One region of the Halomonas sp. McD50-4 genome, then DNA from elsewhere that is predicted to be linked to it. Evidence: predicted binding sites of a transcription regulator. Region 1 holds the regulator's gene; each other region holds the start of a gene.
The links. The regulator PhoB, encoded in region 1, activates phosphate uptake and scavenging genes when phosphate is short. The targets are predictions, from matches to a motif close to TGTCATANNNNTGTCANA.
Positions count from the first base shown of each region.

Region 2: a site for PhoB is predicted at 2,030-2,047, ahead of phnD (phosphate/phosphite/phosphonate ABC transporter substrate-binding protein). Genes of this name have one in related genera too.
Region 3: a site for PhoB is predicted at 2,499-2,516, ahead of MHM85_RS02785 (CYTH domain-containing protein). Genes of this name have one in related genera too.

Region 1 covers NZ_JAKRFG010000006.1:17,212-24,314, forward strand. The annotation lists gene MHM85_RS08945 (LysR family transcriptional regulator) at 1-172, opposite strand, end outside; gene MHM85_RS08950 (hypothetical protein) at 235-591, opposite strand; gene MHM85_RS08955 (HU family DNA-binding protein) at 591-863, opposite strand; gene MHM85_RS08960 (FAD-dependent oxidoreductase) at 966-2,162, opposite strand; gene MHM85_RS08965 (chorismate lyase) at 2,249-2,806, shown strand; gene ubiA (4-hydroxybenzoate octaprenyltransferase) at 2,845-3,735, shown strand; gene phoB (phosphate regulon transcriptional regulator PhoB) at 3,847-4,536, shown strand; gene phoR (phosphate regulon sensor histidine kinase PhoR) at 4,539-5,831, shown strand; gene MHM85_RS08985 (hypothetical protein) at 6,189-6,488, shown strand; gene MHM85_RS08990 (hypothetical protein) at 7,068-7,103, shown strand, end outside.
Region 2 covers NZ_JAKRFG010000019.1:39,069-46,171, reverse strand. The annotation lists gene phnE (phosphonate ABC transporter, permease protein PhnE) at 1-45, opposite strand, end outside; gene MHM85_RS17340 (phosphonate ABC transporter ATP-binding protein) at 47-850, opposite strand; gene phnD (phosphate/phosphite/phosphonate ABC transporter substrate-binding protein) at 994-1,911, opposite strand; gene MHM85_RS17330 (5'-nucleotidase C-terminal domain-containing protein) at 2,089-3,723, shown strand; gene MHM85_RS17325 (sn-glycerol-3-phosphate import ATP-binding protein UgpC) at 3,760-4,815, opposite strand; gene ugpE (sn-glycerol-3-phosphate ABC transporter permease UgpE) at 4,818-5,660, opposite strand; gene ugpA (sn-glycerol-3-phosphate ABC transporter permease UgpA) at 5,688-6,572, opposite strand; gene ugpB (sn-glycerol-3-phosphate ABC transporter substrate-binding protein UgpB) at 6,657-7,103, opposite strand, start outside.
Region 3 covers NZ_JAKRFG010000002.1:33,147-40,249, reverse strand. The annotation lists gene argA (amino-acid N-acetyltransferase) at 1-296, opposite strand, end outside; gene MHM85_RS02795 (inorganic phosphate transporter) at 456-1,721, opposite strand; gene MHM85_RS02790 (TIGR00153 family protein) at 1,731-2,411, opposite strand; gene MHM85_RS02785 (CYTH domain-containing protein) at 2,548-3,447, shown strand; gene MHM85_RS02780 (ion transporter) at 3,489-4,394, shown strand; gene MHM85_RS02775 (L-threonylcarbamoyladenylate synthase) at 4,443-5,072, opposite strand; gene MHM85_RS02770 (PHP domain-containing protein) at 5,132-6,073, opposite strand; gene MHM85_RS02765 (YciI family protein) at 6,220-6,519, shown strand; gene mnmC (bifunctional tRNA (5-methylaminomethyl-2-thiouridine)(34)-methyltransferase MnmD/FAD-dependent 5-carboxymethylaminomethyl-2-thiouridine(34) oxidoreductase MnmC) at 6,679-7,103, shown strand, end outside.

The DNA of each region.
Region 1 (7,103 bases):
AGATGCCGTCGCGCTGGCGCTCCATGAGCGTCGCACCCAGGGCCTCTTCCAGCAGCGCAATTTGCCTGCTGACGGCCGAGGGAGCGATATCCAAGCGCGCTGCCGCTCGGCGCACAGAACCAGATTCCAGGGTAACGCGGAAGTACACTAAGCGTTGATGAGGTATGTCCATCGATAGCCGTTATACCTCTGCGGGATTGCCCCTTGACTGTTCGTTCCATGCCGCAAAGCTTGCTACAAATACTTCAACAATTTTTGCAGCTTGTTCATATCGGAGGAGTCGCCGACGAGGCGGACGTCTCCTGCCACCATGCCGTCTAGAAACGCCTGCTGGGTAGGCTTCTTGAGAATACGCAGCGCCGCGTCTTGATCGCGAAAGCGCAGCTCAAGATCTAGATCGACGGGCAACCCCTTGCCGGTGGTGATGCCGTTAGGCGCCATCCGGTAGTAGCGGGCGGTGCTTAAGTCTTCCGTAGCGACACCCCAGTCCAGGCCGCGCATGCGCTCGAGCTGCTCACGAAAGCGCGGCTTGCGGCGCAGGGCTCGCTTGAGCATAAAGCCCAGCAGCCACAGCGTCAGCGAAAGCTTCATTAGGAAACGGCGTCCTTGAGCGCTTTGCCTGGCTTGAATGCCACGTTTTTGCTGGCCGGAATCTGCAGCGGTGCGCCGGTTTGCGGGTTTTTACCGGTGCGGGCAGCGCGCTCGCGAACGGTAAAGGTGCCAAAACCGATCAAGGCGACGTCTTCGCCCTTGGCGACGCTGTTGGTGATTTCGTCCAGAATGACGTTGAGCACTTGGCCCGCTTTGTCTTTGGACAGGTCAGCACTTTCAGCAATCGCGGCAGCGAGTTCAGGTTTGCGCATAAAGGAATCTCCCTTGTGAAAAAACAGACATCAATGTTGTTGGTTGCTCGGCTTACCCCAGCAGGCGGAGCTTTTTTAGCCTAGTCGCGAACGCGGCGAAAATCAGCCTAGCAGGGTGGGGGCGGCTCTGGAAAGCTCCACTTTCCTTCTCACACAGCCGCCTGTCAACGCAAAACCAATCAAACGACCGTCTTTATCTTCGGCCAAGGCGGTGAAATCGTCACCGTCGCCTTCGATTCGCCAGCGTTTGGGTGGCTGCGTTGGTGGGTAGGCCACGATGGGCAGTAGCGGCGTTTTGACCACCACGGGCCATGCGCCAAAGCGAACCGCGGTAGGCGTGCCGGTGAGCGTCGCCGCCAACGCTTTAACGCTGGCTTGCAGCGGCTGGACATACATGGCGTTCACACCGTCGATACAGGCCGCATCACCCAGGGCATAAACGTTAGGCTGGCGAGTGCGGAGTTGGCGGTCGACGTGAATGCCGCTGGCACTTACGGTTAGGCCAGCGGCCTCTGCTAACGCCGTGCGTGGTATCAAGCCGGTGGCGAAGAGGACGAGATCTACCGCGTGCCGCTCGCCGTTATCCAAGTGCAAAGCTACGGCGTTGTCGGCCGCTTGGGAAAGCGTGTCCAAGCTGCGCCCTAGTGCGAGGCGAATGCCTGCCGCGTGAAACGCATTGGCCAGCGCATGACCCAGTGGTTCGGGCAGCAGCCGCGGCAGTGGGGCGCTCTCCGGCGCGATTACGGTGAGTTGGTGTCCGCCTGCGTGCAAGTCATTGGCGAATTCACAGCCAACGAGCCCGGCCCCAATGATCGCCACGCGGCTCGGCTGAGTGAGTGCTTCATGCAGGTGCCGGTAGTCGTCTAAGTCATTGACGGTAAAGCAACGCTCCGCCAGTGCGCTGGGCACGCTGAATGGCCTGCGAGGGGCGGCACCGGTGGCCAGCACCACGTCATCGTAACGAAGCGTGGCGCCGCTGCTCAGGTGTAGCGTTTGGTTGTCCACATCTAGATGCGTCACTTGGGTGTGGGTAATGACCTCGGCTTTGAGTTCGTCTGCCAGTGCACTGGCATCGCGCTGGGCGAGCTTGTCGGGGCCGAGGCGTTTGGCAAAGCCGGTGGAAAGCAGGGGCTTGCTGTAGTCATCGCCGCTGTCTGCACTGATCAGCGTGATAGTGCGTGTATCTCCCTGGCGTCGCAGGGTACGCGCTAGGCCCACGCCTGCCATGCCGGTTCCGACGATCGCCAGCGCAGCTGAGTGAGGAGAGGGCGTGGAAGAGGTCGTGTGTGAGTTGGGCATACCGTCCCCTGACGTCGGTGGAACAAAAGCCTACAAACCACCATGTTACACTAGCTCACTCTCAATTGACTGCCCTGGAGGCCTAGGTGACCGCCCCCGAGTTTTCACTCTTTCCTCAGTGGCTGCCGGTGGCCGCTGCTCGGCCAGCCATGAGCGCGCTTTGGTGGCAGTGGGTCGCCTCCACGGATTCGTTGACCGCCCGCCTGATGGCCGCCGGTAAGCCGGGCGCATTTCGGGTGCGCGTGTTGCGCCAGACCATCGGCCTGCCCCAGCGCGATGAAGCCCTTGCCCTGGGCATTGCACACCGCCGCTATGCGTGGCTGCGTGAGGTGGCGCTGTGTATCGATGATACGCCGTGGGTCGTGGCGCGTTCGGTGGCACCGCTTCACCACCTGCAGGGCAAAGGGTTGGGCAACTTAGGTGAGCGTTCGCTAGGCAGCTGGCTATTCCAGAAGCCTGATTTGGTGCGCGGGCCGCTGGAAGTAACGTCGGCCGCGCCGCCATTCAACCGGCTGACGCTGGGATCGTCGTCCAGTAGCCTTTGGGGGCGGCGCTCCGTCTTTGAGCACGGCGGGCTGTCGTTGCTGGTGCAGGAGTACTTTTTATCCACCATGACAGATGCACTGGGCCTGCCGTCGCGCTAGGCTAACGCAGCGACTTTTTCGACGAGGTAAGCATGAGCATGGACCGTTCTCTGTTGCGCCCAACCGGGTGGGCCCGCCTGACCGATTTCCTACAGCTAATGCGCTTGGACCGGCCGATAGGTACTTGGCTGTTGATGTGGCCAACGCTATGGGCGCTGTGGATCGCCTCGGACGGGGTGCCGGGCCGCGATGTACTGCTGATTTTCATTGCCGGGGTGTACGTAATGCGCGCGGCAGGTTGCGTGGTGAACGACTACGCCGACCGCCACTTCGATGGCCACGTAAAGCGTACCCAGCAGCGGCCGCTGGCCACCGGCCGTATTAGTGAAACCGAGGCGCAGCTGCTATTCGTGGCGCTGGTGGCGGCGGCCTTCGTGTTGGTCCTGTTGACCAATTGGTTTACCGTGCTGCTCTCCTTCGGCGGTGTGCTGCTAGCGTTCATTTATCCCTTCATGAAGCGCTATACCCACTTTCCCCAAGTGGTCCTGGGGGCGGCGTTCTCCTGGGCGATTCCAATGGCGTTTGGCGCCGTGCTTGGCGAGGTGCCACTCGTGGCGTGGCTACTGTTCAGCGCTAACGTGCTATGGACAGTGGCCTACGACACCCAATACGCCATGGTCGATCGCGATGACGACCTGAAGATCGGCATCAAATCCACGGCGGTGCTGTTTGGCAGTGCCGACCGTCTCATCATTGGCTTGCTGCAGCTTGCCACCCTGGCGTTGTTGATTTGGGTGGGGCTGATGGCGAGCCTGGGCGGTTTCTTCTGGCTCGGTGTGGTCGGAATGGCGGCAACCTTTGCCCATCAACAGCGTTTGATCGTTCACCGGGAGCGTGATCGCTGTTTCCAAGCGTTTTTGAATAATCACTGGTCGGGGCTCTTGGTCTTTGCCGGCATTGCTCTAAGCGAGTGGCCCGTGGCTGGCTAATATTGCTGGGTGTCATAGAATTGTCATTAAGTCATGGTGTTATCGTCACAGACATGTCACTGAACCGTTTTCGCATACATGAGCTTTCTTAGCACACCGTGAGGCCCTGGAATGACCGCCAAGACCGTACTGATCGTCGATGATGAGGCGCCCATTCGCGAGATGATCGCTGTGGCGCTGGAAATGGCTGACTATCGCGTGCTTGAAGCGGATAACGCCCAGGATGCCCACGCGATGGTCGTAGATCATCAGCCCGACCTGCTGCTGCTGGACTGGATGATGCCTGGCACCAGCGGCATCGAATTGGCACGCCGTCTCAAGCGCGAAGAGGCTACTGCGGAACTGCCGATCATCATGCTGACCGCCAAGGGCGAAGAGGATAATAAGATCCAAGGTCTGGAAGCGGGCGCCGACGATTACATCACCAAGCCGTTTTCGCCCCGTGAGCTGGTAGCGCGCCTGAAAGCCGTTCTGCGTCGGGCGACCCCGCGCGGCGTGGAAGATCCCATCGAAATCAATGGGCTGCTGTTAGACCCGGTGAGCCATCGTGTTAGCGCGCATGGCAAGGCGCTAGAGATGGGCCCTACCGAGTATCGATTACTGCAGTTTTTCATGACCCACCAAGAGCGTGCCTATACCCGTAGCCAGCTTCTCGATCAGGTGTGGGGCGGCAACGTGTACGTAGAGGAGCGCACGGTGGACGTGCACATTCGCCGGTTGCGTAAGGCGCTAGGGGAGGCGCACCAGAATTTGATTCAAACAGTGCGGGGCACTGGGTATCGTTTCTCTGCTCGGGTGTAGTCGTGCGCCTGTGGAGCCGTGAATGGTGGCGCATTACCTGGCTGGCGCTATTGGGCATGTGCCTGGGGTGGCTGGTGGGGTATCCCGGTGTGGGGCTCGCCGCTGGCCTCTTATTCTGTTTGATTTATCACTTGCGCCAATTAAAGGCGCTGTTCCAATGGCTGACGCTTCACCCTCACGATGAGCCGCCCGCGGCAACGGGGCTTTGGGGTGAGCTTTTCGATCGTCTCTACCGCTATCAAAAGAGCCAACGCATCACGCAAAGCCGCCTGCGGGCGACCCTTGCGCGTATTCAGGAATCCTCGGAAGCGATGCGTGATAGCGTCGTGATGCTGGATCGGCATGGTGATTTAGAGTGGTGGAACAGCGCGGCTACCGAGATGTTGGGCCTGCAAACCGCCCATGACCGCGGGCAGCATATTACCAACTTGCTGCGCGACCCACGCTTCATTAGCTACTTCAATGCCCGGGAGTATGGCGAGCCGCTAACACTCACCTCACCCATCGATGAGCGGCGTATTCTGCAGTATCAAATCACGCTCTATGGTGATGACGAGCGCTTGGTCATGGCCCGGGACATTACGCGCTTGCATCGCCTCGAACAGATGCGCCGTGACTTCGTGGCCAACGTGTCTCACGAGCTGCGTACACCGCTGACCGTGCTGTCGGGCTACTTGGAAACCTATGGCGATTTGAAAGAGCTGCTGCCGCCCCGTTTGGGCAAAGGCATCGGTCAAATGGAGGAGCAGACCAAGCGCATGCAGAACTTGGTCAACGACCTGCTACTACTCTCTAGGCTCGAAATCGATCGAGGGGGAGAAGATCACCAGCCGCTTGCCGTCGGGCCGATGCTGGAGAGTATTCGCCGCGATGCGCTGGCGCTGTCTCACCAGCAACACAGCGTGCAGATCGTACTCGATTGCGAAGCGCGCCTAATCGGCAGTGAGCAGGAGCTGCGCAGTGCGATCTCCAACTTGGCATTCAACGCAGTGCGCTATACGCCGGAGGGAAGTCAAATCACGCTCCGCTGGGCGGCTCTGCCCAATGGCAGTGCCTGCATCGAAGTGGACGACGACGGTGAAGGGATCGATCCGGTCCATATCCCGCGTCTCACCGAACGCTTCTACCGCGTCGATAAGGGCCGCAGCACCGCCACCGGTGGCACTGGGCTGGGCCTAGCCATTGTAAAACACGTTCTCCTGCGCCACGATGCGCAGCTCCAAGTGGAGTCGTTGCCCGGTGAAGGGGCACTGTTCCGTTGCGTATTCCCGGCCACTCGGGTGGTCAACGATTAAAAGCGCCGCTCGGCCACTTGTTTCACCGGCCTCACCTCGTACACTCAATCCTTCCTCATTCGTCGATTTGCATAATCTATGTACAAGTGTGTCATATTGGCATGTAAGCATGGTCAAACACCGCGCATGTGCCATATGTAGCCAATTAACTCGCTATGAAATCGCGGCTGAAGCTATTTTGGCATGGCTTTATTTTTTTATAAACTATTGTATTTATATGTATTTTTCTATTTTTTTGAAATTTTGGCATGTCGGATGCAAAAATTCTGGTAAGGAAGATTACCGCAGGAACTGGTAAGACATGAAGTCGCTCTTCCTTACTAAAGCGGTATTTCACAGCGATCGAGGAGGCGGAATATGATGTCCAAGGAACTACTCAAGAAAGCTGGTATTTTAGGTGTAACGTTTGGTTTGGTAGCAAGCCCATTGGCTTTTGCCCAAGAGCCTGCTGACCCGGCCGACAATATTTCTCCAGATGAGCAGCCGGTAGAATCTCAATCCAGCAATACTGGAATGACATCTGATCATGGCAACCAAGATTTAACCCATGACGAAGGCGATAACGCCAGCGATATGGAGCCGAATTCCATGAGCGATGACTCGGATGCGACATACGACAGCACCGAAGAGCTTCAGGAAGAAAATAGCGGCATGTAAGTTGTAACATTTATTTGCAAAGCTGTTAAAAACTCTTACGCTTAGGAGTGAGCATTTAAGGGGCAAGGATGTCCTATAGCAAGGATGCTCAAAGTTTCATGGAAAGAATCAGATAACGATCAATACGCTGGTCAGGGGATATACCAAGGTTGGCACCCCGCAAAAGGATAGGAAGCCAGACGTCAGTATCGTTGACAAGTAAGAGTGACCAAGACCCCGCCCTGCGGGGTCTAATTTTTTGTGCCTGCGGCATATGCAGAGGGTATGTAAGGTTTTCTTTAGAACGAGCCTGCATGAAAGTCTGCGGAATCTTTCTTAAGGTGAGTCATTCTGCGCCACGTACACGGCGCATGTGTCATTATTGCACAATATATTTGAGGTATTTTTGACGTTGCTGCATTATATTGCGCACAATGTAATTTGTATAAATACATGTTTATAAAATAATTTTTTATTTTCTATGTAATTTGGCATCTTGTGTGCACTAACTAGGTGTTAAGTTAGCCATTAGTCGTAGGCGCTCATGTGTTCTGGTTCTGGCCTACGCCGACTGGCTCCACGTTAAAGGAGTACGTAGCGATGTTATTTAACGAGTTAGCGAAAAAGACGGCTGTT
Region 2 (7,103 bases), on a different contig from region 1:
AAAACGGGGAGGCAGGCTGGCAGTTGGCGGTAGCTTCGATGGCATGTTAGATCGCCCTAAGCGGTTGGTGGGTCGTGGAGGATGAGGGCGTTTGCTCGACACGGGTGTCACCTTGATAGAGCGCCTGCATATCGCTCAGCGTGGCCGCCTCGCGAGGCGTATCAAGCACTACGGTGCCCGCTTTCATGCCCACAATACGGTCACCGTACTGTTGCGCTAGCTCTAGCTGATGCAGCGTACACAGCACAGTGAGCCCACGTTCGCTCACTACCTCTAGCAGCAGATCCATAATCTCGCGGCCCGCTTTCGGGTCCAGGCTGGCGATGGGCTCATCCGCGATGATGATGTGGGCGTCCTGCATCAGCGTTCTGGCAATGGCGACGCGCTGCTGTTGACCGCCTGATAGCTCGCGACAGCTTGCCAGGGCCTTATGGGCCAAACCCACCCGGTCCAGCGACTGCATGGCGCGCTCGCGAAGCGTTTGGCTCGCGGTGCAAGAGAGTGTCGACAGTAAGCCAAGGCGCTGCTGGCCCAGTGCGCCATACAGCACGTTTTGAAACACACTGACGTTCTGTACCAAGTTAAACTGCTGAAAAACCACGCCAACTTTTTGACGCAGTGTGCGCAAACGCGGTTTGGAAATCTGCGAAAGCGATTCGTTGAAAATGTGAATGTCGCCCTGATCGTGGGGGGCTAAGCCATTGATACAGCGCATCAGCGTGGATTTACCGCAGCCGTTGGCCCCCAGCAAAATGACACACTCCCCTTTGGGGATGCTGAGCGTTAGCCCACGCAGGACATGTAAGCTGCCGTAATGTTTGTGAACGTTAGAAAGATCGATGGCATTCATACAAAAACCTCCTGCGCAGATGCCAGGAGGGAGAGTGAAACGACAGACATGAGAGACCTACCGTGTCTTGGTACTCAAAGAGCCTTTGCTTGATCAACGCACGTCCCTGTGCGATCACGATAAAGGGAGCGGTTGAAAACGAATTAGAGCGGAATGCCTGCTGCTTCGTAGGCTTGGCGCACGACATCGTAATCTTCATTGGTGCGGTCAAAGCCCAGCGAGGAGTCGCGGTTTAAAAACTTATCTTCGTTGCGGTCGGTGGCAATCAGCGCGTTCCACAGGGTGTCGCTGTTCTCTTCCAGAGTGCTGCGCAGTGCTGTTTTGCAGGCGTCGTCTAGCGATCCGCGCATCACCACTGGGTCGCCAGGCAGTACGTTGCTGGTGGCAATCACGCGATACTCGCCGTTCGGGTCCATCGCTTGAATCTCTTCGATATCGCGGTTACCGCCGCCCATGGCATCCACATCGCCGTTAACCAGCGCTGCAATACGGGCATCGCCAGCCATAATAATCTCAAGGTCGCGATCAATATCCAGCCCCGCATCAACCAGCATCTGGCTTGGGAAAATATGGCCGCTGGTTGAGCCCACGTCTTTCAAAGCGACCCGGTGGCCTGCCAGGTCTTCCAGCGACTGAATATCGCTATCGGCGGGAACATAAAAGCTGCTGCCGTAGTGGGGGCGTTCAATCGCAAACAGAATTTCAATGTCGCTTTCGCGGTCGAACAAGACGAACTCAGACGGACCTGCAAATACGAGGTCTACGTCATCATACTGCAGCGCAGTGCCTGCGGCGGTGTGGTTGCTCAGACTAAACATCTCAAGCGTGAGGCCGGTGGTCTCCTCAAACGCTTCAGCAAAGGGGCCAAACGCTTCTGCGAGCGGGCCCATTCCTTCAATGCCGGTATCGGCCATGCGGATAGGAGTGGGGCATACGTTGCTTAAATCGCTATTGGCGTGGGCGGTAGACACGGTAAAGGTTGCGGCGGCTATCGCCATCGTTAACAGTGTTCTCGTCATGGTCATGGTCATGGTCATGGTCATGGTCATGGTCATGGTCATGGTCATGTTCCCTTCAGCTGTTTTTTTTGCGGTGACTACCTAGCGGTAGTCGCTCGTTATGATCAGCAGTAGGGTGGCAGTTCACTGTGACACTTAGGTGTAGTCAAGGTGACGGTATGATCACGTGCAGATGACAGACTAATGGCCTAGCCCCCTCACTCGACAAGGAGCATGGTTATGGATGCGTTACGAACAGGTATCACGCTAGGGACAGCGCTGTGGGCAGTTACCCCAGCAGCATTGGCGCAGTCGTTTACCCTCACCCTTTACCATACTAACGATTTGCATGGTCACACCGATGCTTATCCGTCACTGATTACCACGCTCAATGAGGCGAAAGCCACCTATGGCGATGGCCTGCTGCTGGACGCAGGCGATATTTTTTCCGGCACGCTCTATTTCAACGAGTTCCAGGGCCAAGACGCATTGGCCTTTATGAACGCAATGGGTTACGACGCCTTTGTGCCCGGTAACCATGAGTTTGATTTAGGGAGCCCCGAGGGCGGCCATCAGGCGCTGGCGGCCTTTTTCGCGGAGGCTGATTTCCCCATTCTGGGCGCGAACCTGGATTTTACTGCTGCCCCTGAGTTCGCTGAGCGGTTGGGTGAATCGGTCAGTGCTTCACCGCAGGCGGGCTATCTCTATGACGGCATCATTGTGGAACAAGATGGCGAGCAGATCGGCATTTTCGGCTTGAGCACACAGGACAGTGAAACGATTTCCAGCCCTGGTGAGGTCACCATTAGCGATTACCGTGAAGCGGCGGACGCCATGGTGGCGGCCTTTGAAGCGCAAGGGGTCAATAAGATTATTGCCCTCACGCACTTAGGCTATGACAGCGACCCCAGCGTCGGCAATGATCGTTTGTTGGCTCGGCATGTTGAGGGTATCGATATCATCATCGGCGGCCATAGTCACACGCAGGTAACGCCGCCGACGCTGGTGAGCCACTTCTCAGCGGGTGATGCGAAAGCACCGACGGCCATCGGCCAAGCGGGTGAGTATGGAAAGTATCTAGGTGTGATGCAGGTGACGTTCGATGCAGAAGGCGTGGTTCAAACGGTCAGCGGTGAATTACTTGCCACCGAAGAGCGCACGCCGGATGAGGCTGCGTTGGCACAGCTCGCCCCGTTTACGGAAGCGATTGAAACCCTGCGTGATCAGCAGGTGGGCGCAGCGGCTATCCTTGCGTTGCCGAACCCTCGTCACGGTCAGGGCGATGCCATGAGCGTGCGTGCAAATGAAACGGTGCTGGGTAACTTGATTGCCGATGGTCAGCTTTACGCCGCACAGCGGGTGGCGCCAGACACCATCATGGCGTTTCAAAATAGCGGCGGTATTCGTGAAGCGCTGCCCAAAGGCGAGGTCACGGTGGGCGATCTGATTGCCGTGCAGCCGTTTGGCAATCGCCTCACGCTGCTGGAAGTGACGGGCGCTGAACTGCTGGAGACTTTTGAAATTGCGCTCGCCAACGCCCCAGAAGAGAACGGTGGCTTTTTGCAGGTCTCCGCTGGGACAGAGTTGGTCTTCGACAGTCGCTTGCCGGTGGGGAAGCGGGTGGTGAGCTTGAAGGTGAATCGAGAGGGCGCGATGCAGGCCATTGATCCCGATACCACCTATACCGTGGCAACCAATAACTTTACTGCAGCGGGCGGCGACAGCCACGCGGCGCTAGGGGCCGCCTATGATGATGGCCGTAACACCATCGTGGGCAATACGGACTGGGAAATGCTGCGTGACCACATCGCGGCACTTGGTGAGGTGTTTTACCAACCTGAAGGACGCATTACCGATCTTGCCCAGGGCGAGTAGCTTGGCCACCCGCCGAAGGCGCTAGGTACTTACGTACTAATGAAAGGTGCGCTTGCCAGTGGTGCTGTTGAACGGATGCAGCGCATCACCGGTGACATATACCTGCAGCGTTTCGCCTTCACGCACCGGCGGCTGGCCTGCCGTGCGAATCACCGTAGGCTGTTCGCTGCCCGCCAAGTTAACGTAGAGATGGCTCTCTGCACCAGCAGCCTCGAACAGCATCAAGGTCGTGTCTAGTGTGACGTAAGGCACTGTTGGTAGGGTGAGCTGCATATCGTCTGGGCGTATGCCGACGGTATCGGTCTCTTTTGGCAACTGGCTTAGCACGCCTTGGGTGTCCTGCTGCTGCAGGTAGGCCAGCGGCAGCATGTTCATGGCGGGGGAGCCGATGAACTCCGCCACGAACATGGTGGCCGGTCGGGCGTAGATCTCCATTGGGGTGCCTACCTGTTCGATCTGTCCGGCATTGAGCACCACGAGCCGGTCACCCAGCGTCATTGCTTCGAGCTGGTCGTGGGTCACGTAGAGGCTGGTGGTTTTTAACCGCCGCTGAAGCTGCTTGATCTCGACGCGCATCTGGACGCGCAGCTTGGCATCCAGGTTAGAGAGCGGCTCGTCAAACAGAAACGCGGCGGGTTCGCGCACTAATGCACGCCCCATGGCCACACGCTGGCGCTGGCCGCCAGAAAGTTTGCGCGGCTTGCGTTCTAAAAAATCCTCAATTTCCAGCATCTTGGCCGCTGCGCGCACCCGCTGTTCAATAGCGTCTTTCTTGAAGCCGCGATTTTTCAGGCCATAGGCCAAGTTGTTGTACACCGTCATGTGGGGGTAGAGGGCATAGTTTTGGAACACCATGGCGATATCCCGCTCGGCGGGCTCAAGTTGGTTCACCACTCGCTCGCCGATCTTTAACGTGCCTTCAGTGATGCTCTCCAGGCCTGCCACCATGCGCAGCAGCGTGGATTTACCGCAGCCAGAAGGCCCCACCAGCACCACGAACTCGCCATCTTGGATATGTAAATCGACGCCTTTGACCGCTGCCACGTTGCCCGCGTAGGTTTTTTTCAGCCCTTCCAAGGTAATGCTGGCCATGGTTATTTCTCCGTCTCGGTCAGGCCTTTCACAAACAGGCGTTGCATGAGCAAAATCACTAATACCGGTGGCAGAGCCGCCATCACCACGGCGGCCATGATGAGATGCCACTGCGGGTTCTCTTCCGATGTCATGCGCTGAATACCCATTACGATGGTGTAGTAGTCCGGATCGGTGGTAATCAGCAGCGGCCATAGATATTGGTTCCAGCCGTAAATGAACATGATCACGAACAGTGCGGCGATATTGGTGATCGAGAGCGGCATCAGAATGTCTTTAAAGAATTTCAGTGGGCCTGCGCCATCGACCCGCGCGGCTTCCAACATCTCCTCGGGGATCGTCATAAAGAACTGCCGAAACAGAAACGTCGCGGTGGCGGAAGCAATCAGCGGTATCGACAGCCCGGCAAAGCTATTGAGCATGTTGAGATCCGCGACCACCTGAAAGGTAGGAATGATGCGCACCTCCACCGGTAGCATCAGCGTCAGAAAGATCAGCCAGAAGAAAAACAGTCGAAAGCGGAAGCGGAAGTAAACGATAGCAAAGGCGGAAAGCAGCGAGATCGACAGCTTACCCACGGTAATCGCCATGGCCATGATGAAGCTGTTCCATAGCATGGTGCCGGCCGGCGGTGCGCCCGCGTTCGACACGCCGGATTGCCACATGCGGGTAAAGTTTTCGATGCCGTGGGCACCGGGCAGCATCGGCAGCGTGCCGCGCAGCAGGTCGCCGGGCGCTTGGGTCGAGGCCACCAGCGCCACGTAGACGGGAAACACTACCACCGCTACGCCGAGCATCAGCGTTAAGTGGGCAAAAAAGTTCGCCCAGGGACGATTTTCAACCATGACACGACTCCAACAGTCAGCCTGCGGCTAGTAGTTCACCCGGCGCTCGATAAAGCGGAACTGCACTACCGTGAGTGCTACCACGATCGCCATCAAAATCACCGACTGCGCGGCGGATGACCCCAGGTTGAGGCCCACGAAACCATCGGCGTACACCTTGTACACCAGCGTATTCGTCGCTTGGGCAGGGCCGCCTTGGGTGGTGGCATGAATGATCCCGAAAGTATCGAACATCGCGTACACCACGTTCACCACCATCAGGAAGAAGGTGGTGGGCGACAGCAGAGGAAACACGATGGTCCAGAAGCGCTTCATGGGGCTGGCGCCATCGATGGCGGCGGCTTCGATGAGCGATTGGGGAATCGACTGCAGCCCGGCCAGGAAAAACAGGAAGTTATAGGAGATCTGTTTCCAGGCAGCGGCAAAAATTACCAGCAGCATGGCGTCTGCCCCTGAGGTGCGGTGATTCCACTGGTAGCCCACCATATCCAGCATGTAGGGCACGATGCCGATGGAGGGATTGAAGATGAACCACCACAGTACCCCGGCAATGGCGGGGGCAATGGCATAGGGCCATACCAGCAGTGTGGTGTAGGTGCTGCGCGAACGAATCATGCGATTCACCGTGCAGGCCAGCAGCAGCGCCGCCGCCATGGAAAGCAGCGTGGTACCAATGGCAAAAATTGCCGTCACCGAGAGCGAATTGAGATAGTTGCCGTCACGAAACAGGCGGGCAAAATTCTCCAGCCCCACGAAGGTCGTGCGTAGCCCAAATGCATCTTCACGAAGTAGCGACTGATAGAGCGCTTGTCCGGCCGGCCAGATAAAGAAAATCAGTGTAACAATGACCTGTGGAGCGAGTAGCGCGTAGGGCAAAACGCGCCCTGGGAAGGTCATGCGTTTGGTTTGCATAGGCGGTGTATCCTGCGATCAACAAAGGGCACGCGTAATGACGTCGCCGCCTGTCCGGGGACAGGCGGCGAAGCGGGCACTTACTTACTGATTCGCAGATTCGAAGTCGCGCAGTAGCTGGTTTCCGCGCTCTACGGCGGCATCGGCTGCTTCCTGGCCCGATTTGTTACCGGTCATCACCGCTTCCATCTCTTCGGAGATGATGTCGCGGATCTGGACGAAGTTGCCAAAGCGCAGGCCTTTGGAGTTCTCGGTGGGCTCGTTCAGCGTCATCTGCTTGAGCGAAATATCCGCACCGGGGTTCTCGTCGTAGTAACCCTGCTCTTGGCTCAGATCCCAAGCGGCTTGCGTGATCGGCAGATAGCCGGTCTGCTGGTGCCACTCGGCCTGAACTTCCGGCTGGGAGAGATAATCGAAAAACGCTGCTACGGCGGCGTACTCCTCATCGGTGTGACCTTGCAACGCCCACAAGGTAGCCCCGCCAATGATGGAGTTTTGCGGCGCACCTTCGACGTCGTCGTAGTAGGGCTG
Region 3 (7,103 bases), on a different contig from region 1:
GCCACCTGCTCCACATGAGCCATCACGGCGCGGTCGGCGACCCAGCGGCCATCGATGCGGGTAGGCTCGACACCGGCGGCCGTCAGCGCCTCGTGCACTTGGGGGCGAATGCCAAACACCACCACCAAGCGCACGCCCAAGGTGTGCAGCAGCGCCAAATCCTGAATGAGCTGCTCCCCTCGGCCAGACGCCATGGCTTCGCCTTCGATCAAGATGACAAAGGTTCGCCCCCGATGGGCATTGATGTACGGGGAGGCATTACGAAACCAATCTACGAAGGGGAAACGAGTGTCCAAGGGCCGCTCTCCGGCAGCAGGTGAATGAAAGTGACGCTAGTTACTTTAACAGAGCACCAAAAACAGCGGCACCTTCTATTGCAACGATCTGATAAGAAGATCATCTGCAAAGAAGGTGCCGCTGTAGGTCAAACAGTGTCGTCTTGGCGTGCCGAACGTTTAACCAAACATGCCTTTGAACATGAAGAAGAATAGAATGGCCAAGCCCGCGCCAGCCGGCAGCGTGATCAACCAGGACATGGCAATGGTGCCAATCACGCGCAGGTTCAACGCCGCCATCCCGCGCGCCAAGCCGACGCCGAGAATGGCCCCAACCAAGGTGTGGGTCGTCGAAATCGGCAGGCCGGTACCCGAGGCGAGCACGACCGTGGTGGCCGCTGCCAGCGTCGCCGCAAAACCGCGGCTCGGGGTCAGTTCGGTAATGCCGGTACCGACCGTGGCGATCACTTTATGGCCGTAGGTCACCAAACCCACGACGATACCGCCGCCCCCCAACACCAATACCCACCAGGGCACCAGCGCGGACGCTTCGATTTCACCACCGGTTTGCACCACGCTGATGACCGCTGCCAGCGGCCCCACGGCGTTGGCCACGTCGTTAGAGCCGTGGGCAAACGCCATGGCGCAGGCGGTAAAGATCATCAGCACGCCAAACGCGCGCTCAACGTTGGCGTAGCCAAAGTGGTCGTTGGCGCTCTTTTCGAACTTGATACGGCGAAGCATCAGCATGCCGATGCCCATGATGACCAAGCCGATCATGATCGATAGCAGCAGGCTCTGGTTGAAGGTGAGATCGAGCCCCACGTGGGAGAGACCTTTGGTCAAGGTCACCATGGCAACGATGAACCCTACCAAGAATACGTAGCCCGGCACGTAGCGCTTGGCGGCCGTGAACGGGTTATCGTTCTCGAAGATCAGGTGGTGCACCGATTTGAACAGCACGAAGCCGATGGTACCGGCCAGCAGCGGGGAAACGACCCAGCTGGCAGCAATCGTGGTCACCGCGCTCCAATCGACGGTAGACGCCCCCAGACCGGCGACCGCAAAGCCTACGATCGCACCGACGATGGAGTGCGTGGTGGAGACGGGCCAACCTTTCACCGAGGCCACCAGCAGCCACGTACCGGCGGCCAATAGCGCCGCCAACATGCCGTACACCAAGAGTTGCGGGTCTTCTTGCAGCAGTTCGGGGTCGATGATCCCTTTACGGATGGTGTTGGTCACCTCGCCACCCGCCAGCCATGCGCCCAGGAATTCGAAGATCACCGCAATGATGATCGCCTGTTTGATGGTGATCGCTTTCGACCCCACCGAGGTGCCCATGGCGTTGGCCACGTCGTTGGCCCCCACGCCCCAGGCCATGAAGAAGCCGAACAAACAGGCCAGAATGATAAAGATGTCACCGTGCTGAGCAATAATCTGCATGAGTATCCCTTAGCGTGCGGTCAAAATCTGCAGGCGGCTGCCCACGCGCTCTGCGCGGTCAGAGACTTCACCGACCCACTCGATGATCTTGTAGAGAAAGATCACGTCCACCGGCGGCAGTTGGCTCTCCAACTCGAACAGTTGACGACGGATCGCCACCTGCTGGCTGTCGGCCTGATGTTCTAGGGTGTGGAGTTCGCGGATCATGTTCTGCATGACGTCGGAAACGTTGCGACCAAAGCCGGACTCCAGCAGGTCTTTCAACTCTTCCAATGCTTGGCGCGCTTGGGCCACACACGCCACACTGGTACGCATGTAGTCACGCATCGGCTCGGCCAACACGTCGGGCACGCGCATTTTACGGCCCAGCATGATGCCGGTAATGTCGCGGACTTTGTTGGCGATCTTGTCCTGCACACTGATCAGATCGAGCAGGTCAGAGCGCGAAACGGGCAGGAACATGGTGTTGGGCAAGTTCAGCCGCAGCTCTGTCTTCAGGGTGTCGGCGTCGTGCTCTAAGCGCGTCACGTTCTCGCGCAGTTCTGCCGCCGTATCCCAATCACCGGTCAACGTGGCCTCGAAGAACGGGAGCAGTTGATCGGCACATTCATTGGCCTTGACGATGTGGGCCAGCAGCGGCTGGAATGGCGAGCGGCCAAACATCGCGGAAAAAGGGTTGGAGGTTACCATAAAGCCTTTAGCCTGTTTTCGGGGAGCCTGGAAATGGCGGGCGCCAGTATAAAGAGTGCGCCCGCCGCCGTCATGAAAAGTTCATAATGTCATCAAAAATTAACCGAAATGTCACAATATCGAGGTGGCGATTGTCATGAAAGAGTCAACCAAAACGCCAGCCCCTACGGAAGTGGAGCTCAAGCTGGCCCTGCCCAGCGGTCAGTCGGGTGCGCTGTGCCATCATCCGTTACTGGCCGCGACGTCACCGCACCAGCAGCAGCTCGCCAACACCTACTTCGATACCCCCACAGGCGACTTGGCCGCCGCACGGGTGGCGGTGCGCCTTCGCACCATTGATCAGCAAGTGCTGCAAACCGTTAAAACGGCCGGCCAGGGCGGTGGCGGACTCTCCAGCCGACAGGAGTGGGAGTGGCAAGTTCCCTCCGCCGCTCTCGACCAGGCGGCGCTGGCAGAGCTGCCTCCGTTTCAAGGGGCGCTTGGTGATTGCATCGCAGCGCTGCGCCCGACGCTCAGCACCGATTTCACCCGGAAAAGCTGGCAGTTAGTATGGCAAGACAGCGACATCGAACTGGTGCTGGACGAAGGAGAGATCGTCTGCGGCAGCGCGCGAGCGCCGATTCGTGAAGTGGAGCTGGAACTGAAAGCCGGTGCCCCGGCAGCGCTCTGGACGCTCGCCGTCGAGTTGGCGAGCCAAATAGCGCTGCGCCCCTCCGATACCAGCAAGGCAGCGCGGGGCAATGCCCTAGGCCACCAGCACTGGCCGCTGCCCACCGCCAAGCGCCCTGCCGAGTGGCTGCACCGCGCCACCGTCGCGCTGGACGCCTATCATGATAGCGGCGACGCTGCGCATCTAAACGCCGCACGGCAGGCGCTGGATACGTTGGCCCAGCACCCCCAGCTCGATAGTGCAGCGCGCAGCGAGGCAGAAGCACTGCCCAACGCGCTGAATGCCCAAGGCATGCCGTCGACGACCTACGGCGTTGCTGCGTTAAATCTGGCCCGTCGCTTGGCCCACGAAACCGCGCTACGCTAACCACACTGCCCGATTGATGAAGCCGACTTCAGGATGATGCAATGAGCTTTCCCCTTACGCCCGGTGCCGACGGACTTCGCGCCCGGCTGTTTCACATTATTTTCGAATCCGATACGCCGGGGGCCAAGGCGTTCGACATTGCGCTCATCGTCGCCATCCTGCTGAGCGTGACGGTGATCTTGCTGGGCAGTATCGAGATCTATGCCGAACGTTACGGGCAGCTCTTCTTCTACGTAGAGTGGGCCTTTACGCTACTGTTCAGCCTGGAGCTGCTGGTCCGTCTTTACTGTTTGGAGCGCCCGACGGTCTACCTCAAGAGCTTTTATGGCATCGTCGATGTCGTGGCCATCATTCCCACTTGGCTGGTGCTGCTGGTGCCGGGCGCCCATGGGCTGGTGATCGTGCGAATTCTGCGCGTGCTGCGGATTTTTCGCATTTTACGGCTGATGGAATTCGTCGGCGAAGGTCGCCTACTGCTGGATGCGCTCAAACGCAGTCTGCGCCAGATTCTGCTCTTTTTTAGCAGCATTCTCATGGTCGTCACGCTGTTTGCCGCGCTGATGTACACCATCGAATCGCCCGAGGCGGGCTTTACCAGCATTCCCATGTCGATCTACTGGGCCATCGTGAGCATGACCACGGTGGGCTATGGTGACATCGTGCCCGCCACCCCCCTAGGGAAAGCCATCACCGTCATCCTGATGCTGATTGGCTACTCGATCATCGCCGTGCCCACCGGCGTGTTCTCGGCCCAAGTCATTCGTTCGATTCGTGAAGACCGCTACTCGGAAGAGGCCTGTCCTGGCTGCGGCCACGACCGTCATGAAAAGCGCGCCCGCTACTGCCTACGCTGCGGCACTTGGCTGGATGAAGATAGCGAAGACCCACGCAAGAAAGCGCAGAAAAAAGAGGACGACACTGACGATGACACACCAAGCGAGTCGTAGCGCTCATGCGGAAACGGGGGCGCCAAGCGCCCCCGTCGTACGACACGTTTAGTATCCGTCTTGAAACGGGGTGATGTCGCCACGCCCTTCCCGCACGATTTTTGGCGGCAGTTCGCGCAGGTCGATCACGCTGGTGGGGTCGAGGTGGCAAGCACCGCCGTCGATAATCAAATCCAGATGAGCCCCATAGCGGTCGCGGATCTCCTCGGGGTCGCTCATCGGCAGCGCCTCACCCACAGGAATGAGCGTCACGCTCATCAGCGGCTCGCCCAGCGCGTCGAGCAGCGCGTGGGTAATCCGGTGGTCGGGCACCCGTACGCCGATGGAGCGGCGCTTGGGATGCAGCAACAGGCGAGGCACCTCGGTGGTGGCATCGAGAATGTAGGTGTAAGGGCCCGGGGTGTGGGCCTTTAGCAGCCTAAATACGGCGTTATCCACCTTGGCGTAAGTACCAATTTCAGACAGGTCCGAACACACCAGGGTAAAGTTGTGCTTGTCATCCAACGAGCGCAGCCATTTGATTTTCTCGATGGCTTTTTTTTCGCCTAGATGGCAACCCAGCGCATAGCCCGAGTCCGTGGGGTACGCCACCACGCCGCCTTTGCGAATGATCTCGGTGGCTTGATCGATCAGCCGCTTTTGCGGGTTTTCCGGATGTATCTGAAAGTATTGGCTCATCGATGACTCCTAGTCGGCAGAAGTGAGAGTGTTCTCTTCAGCGTAGCTGATTCAACCGCTTAGCACCCACGGGCCAGCATGCCACTGGGGGCATCGCGCAGATGAGCCAAGCGAGGATGCTGCCAAATCGGCGGCGCGGCGGTACGGGGTACCGGGCTCATGCTGCCGGGGGCGGCATGGCTGCCGGGAAAGTGGAAGTCGCTACCCAGTGAGGCGTATAGCTCGCGTTCGACGAGCTGGCGCGCAAGGTCGCGGGTGGTGTCCGGGTTTTGCTGTCCGCTCACTAGCTCCACCCCTTGGCCTCCGGCGTCCATGAAGCTATCCATTAGCAGACCGCGTTTGCGCCGAGTGAGCCCGTAGCGTAGCGGATGAGCCAGCACGGCCACCCCGCCAGACGCCACGACCCAACCCACCACTTCGCTGATCTCCGACCAGTGGGCTTTGACATCGCCCTTCTTTCCGCTGCCTAGATAACGTTTGAACGCGCCGGCCCAGTCGGCCACCACGCCTTCCGCCACCAGCGCCCGGGCAAAATCGGGCCGCCCGAGCGGGCGATCGCTGCCCGCCTGGGCGCGGGCTTTTTCCAGCGCATTGGGCAGCCCCATCTTTTCTAATCTTGCGGCGATCACGTCGGCACGCTGGATGCGCGCGTCGCGCTGGCGCTCCAACCCCTCGACCATCGGCCCCTGCAAGCCGCCTGGCAGCAGCGCGACCACATGGATACCGATGCCCTGCCAGCGAGTGGACAACTCGCACCCAGGCACTAGGCAGAGCCCCTGCTGCTGGGCGGCGATGCTCGCTTCCGCCACCCCCGCCATGGTGTCGTGGTCGGTCAAGGAGAGGTGGGTGACACCGCGTTCGGCACACAGCGCGACCAGCTCGGTAGGCGAGAGCGCACCATCGGAAGCGGTCGAGTGCATGTGCAAATCCACCGTGTAACGCTGGTCGGCATCGAAGGCGGCGGGCAGTGCCGTCGCAAGAGCATTAGGAAGTAGTGGCATTAGCATGACGCCGTGTGGCGAGTTTGTCAGAATAGGCGTGTACAACACGAACAGGCTCGCCATGGTGCGCGCTAACCGGGGTGCGGTCAATGTATTGACCTTGGCGACAACGTCGCCACGTCCCCTGCCTTCAAGGAGTTATCCCCATGCTTTATGCCATTATCAGCGAAGACGTTGCCAACAGCCTAGAACGCCGCCTGGCGGCTCGCCCTGACCACCTTGCGCGTCTGGAAGCACTGCGCGACGAGGGGCGGCTCATTTTGGCAGGCCCACATCCCGCCATCGATGCCGATAACCCCGGCGATGCAGGCTTTAGCGGCAGCTTGGTCGTGGCGGAATTCGACAGTTTAGAAGAGGCGCAGGCATGGGCAGACGCCGATCCTTACATCATCGCAGGGATCTATGCCAAGGTAATTGTTAAGCCATTCAAAAAAGTTTTGCCTTGACGCTTTGGGGCGAGTATGGAGGGTCCGCCCGCTTTTTCACAGAGCCTGTGGAAAACTCTGTGAAAACCCGGCGGACGCTTTTCTATAAGCCAGAGATAGCGCCCCGATGAACAAATTGATCATTTTTTAACCAACCATTCATTACCCACGGATGCCCGCGTGACACAACGCCCTGCTCAAGCTCCCACCCTGCCGCCACTGGCGGCATTGAGCGCCCCACAGCTCACTTGGAACGACACATCACCCCACTCGGACGCCTTCGACGACGTCTATTTTTCCCGTGAGGATGGCCGTGCCGAAACCGAGCACGTGTTTTTGGGAGCGAACCGGCTGCCAGAGCGCTTTGCGGCGTGGCAGGCATCGCGGGCGTTCGTGATCGGCGAAACGGGCTTTGGCACTGGCCTCAATATGCTCTGTGCGTGGGCCTGTTTCGAGCAGAACGCTCCAGCCGACGCGCGACTGCACCTGTTATCCACAGAAAAATTTCCGTTAAGCCGGGAAGCGTTGACGCGCGCGCTCAGCGCCTGGCCCTCGTTGGCGAGTTATTCACAGGTGCTATGTGCCCTCTGGCCTGACGCGGTCAG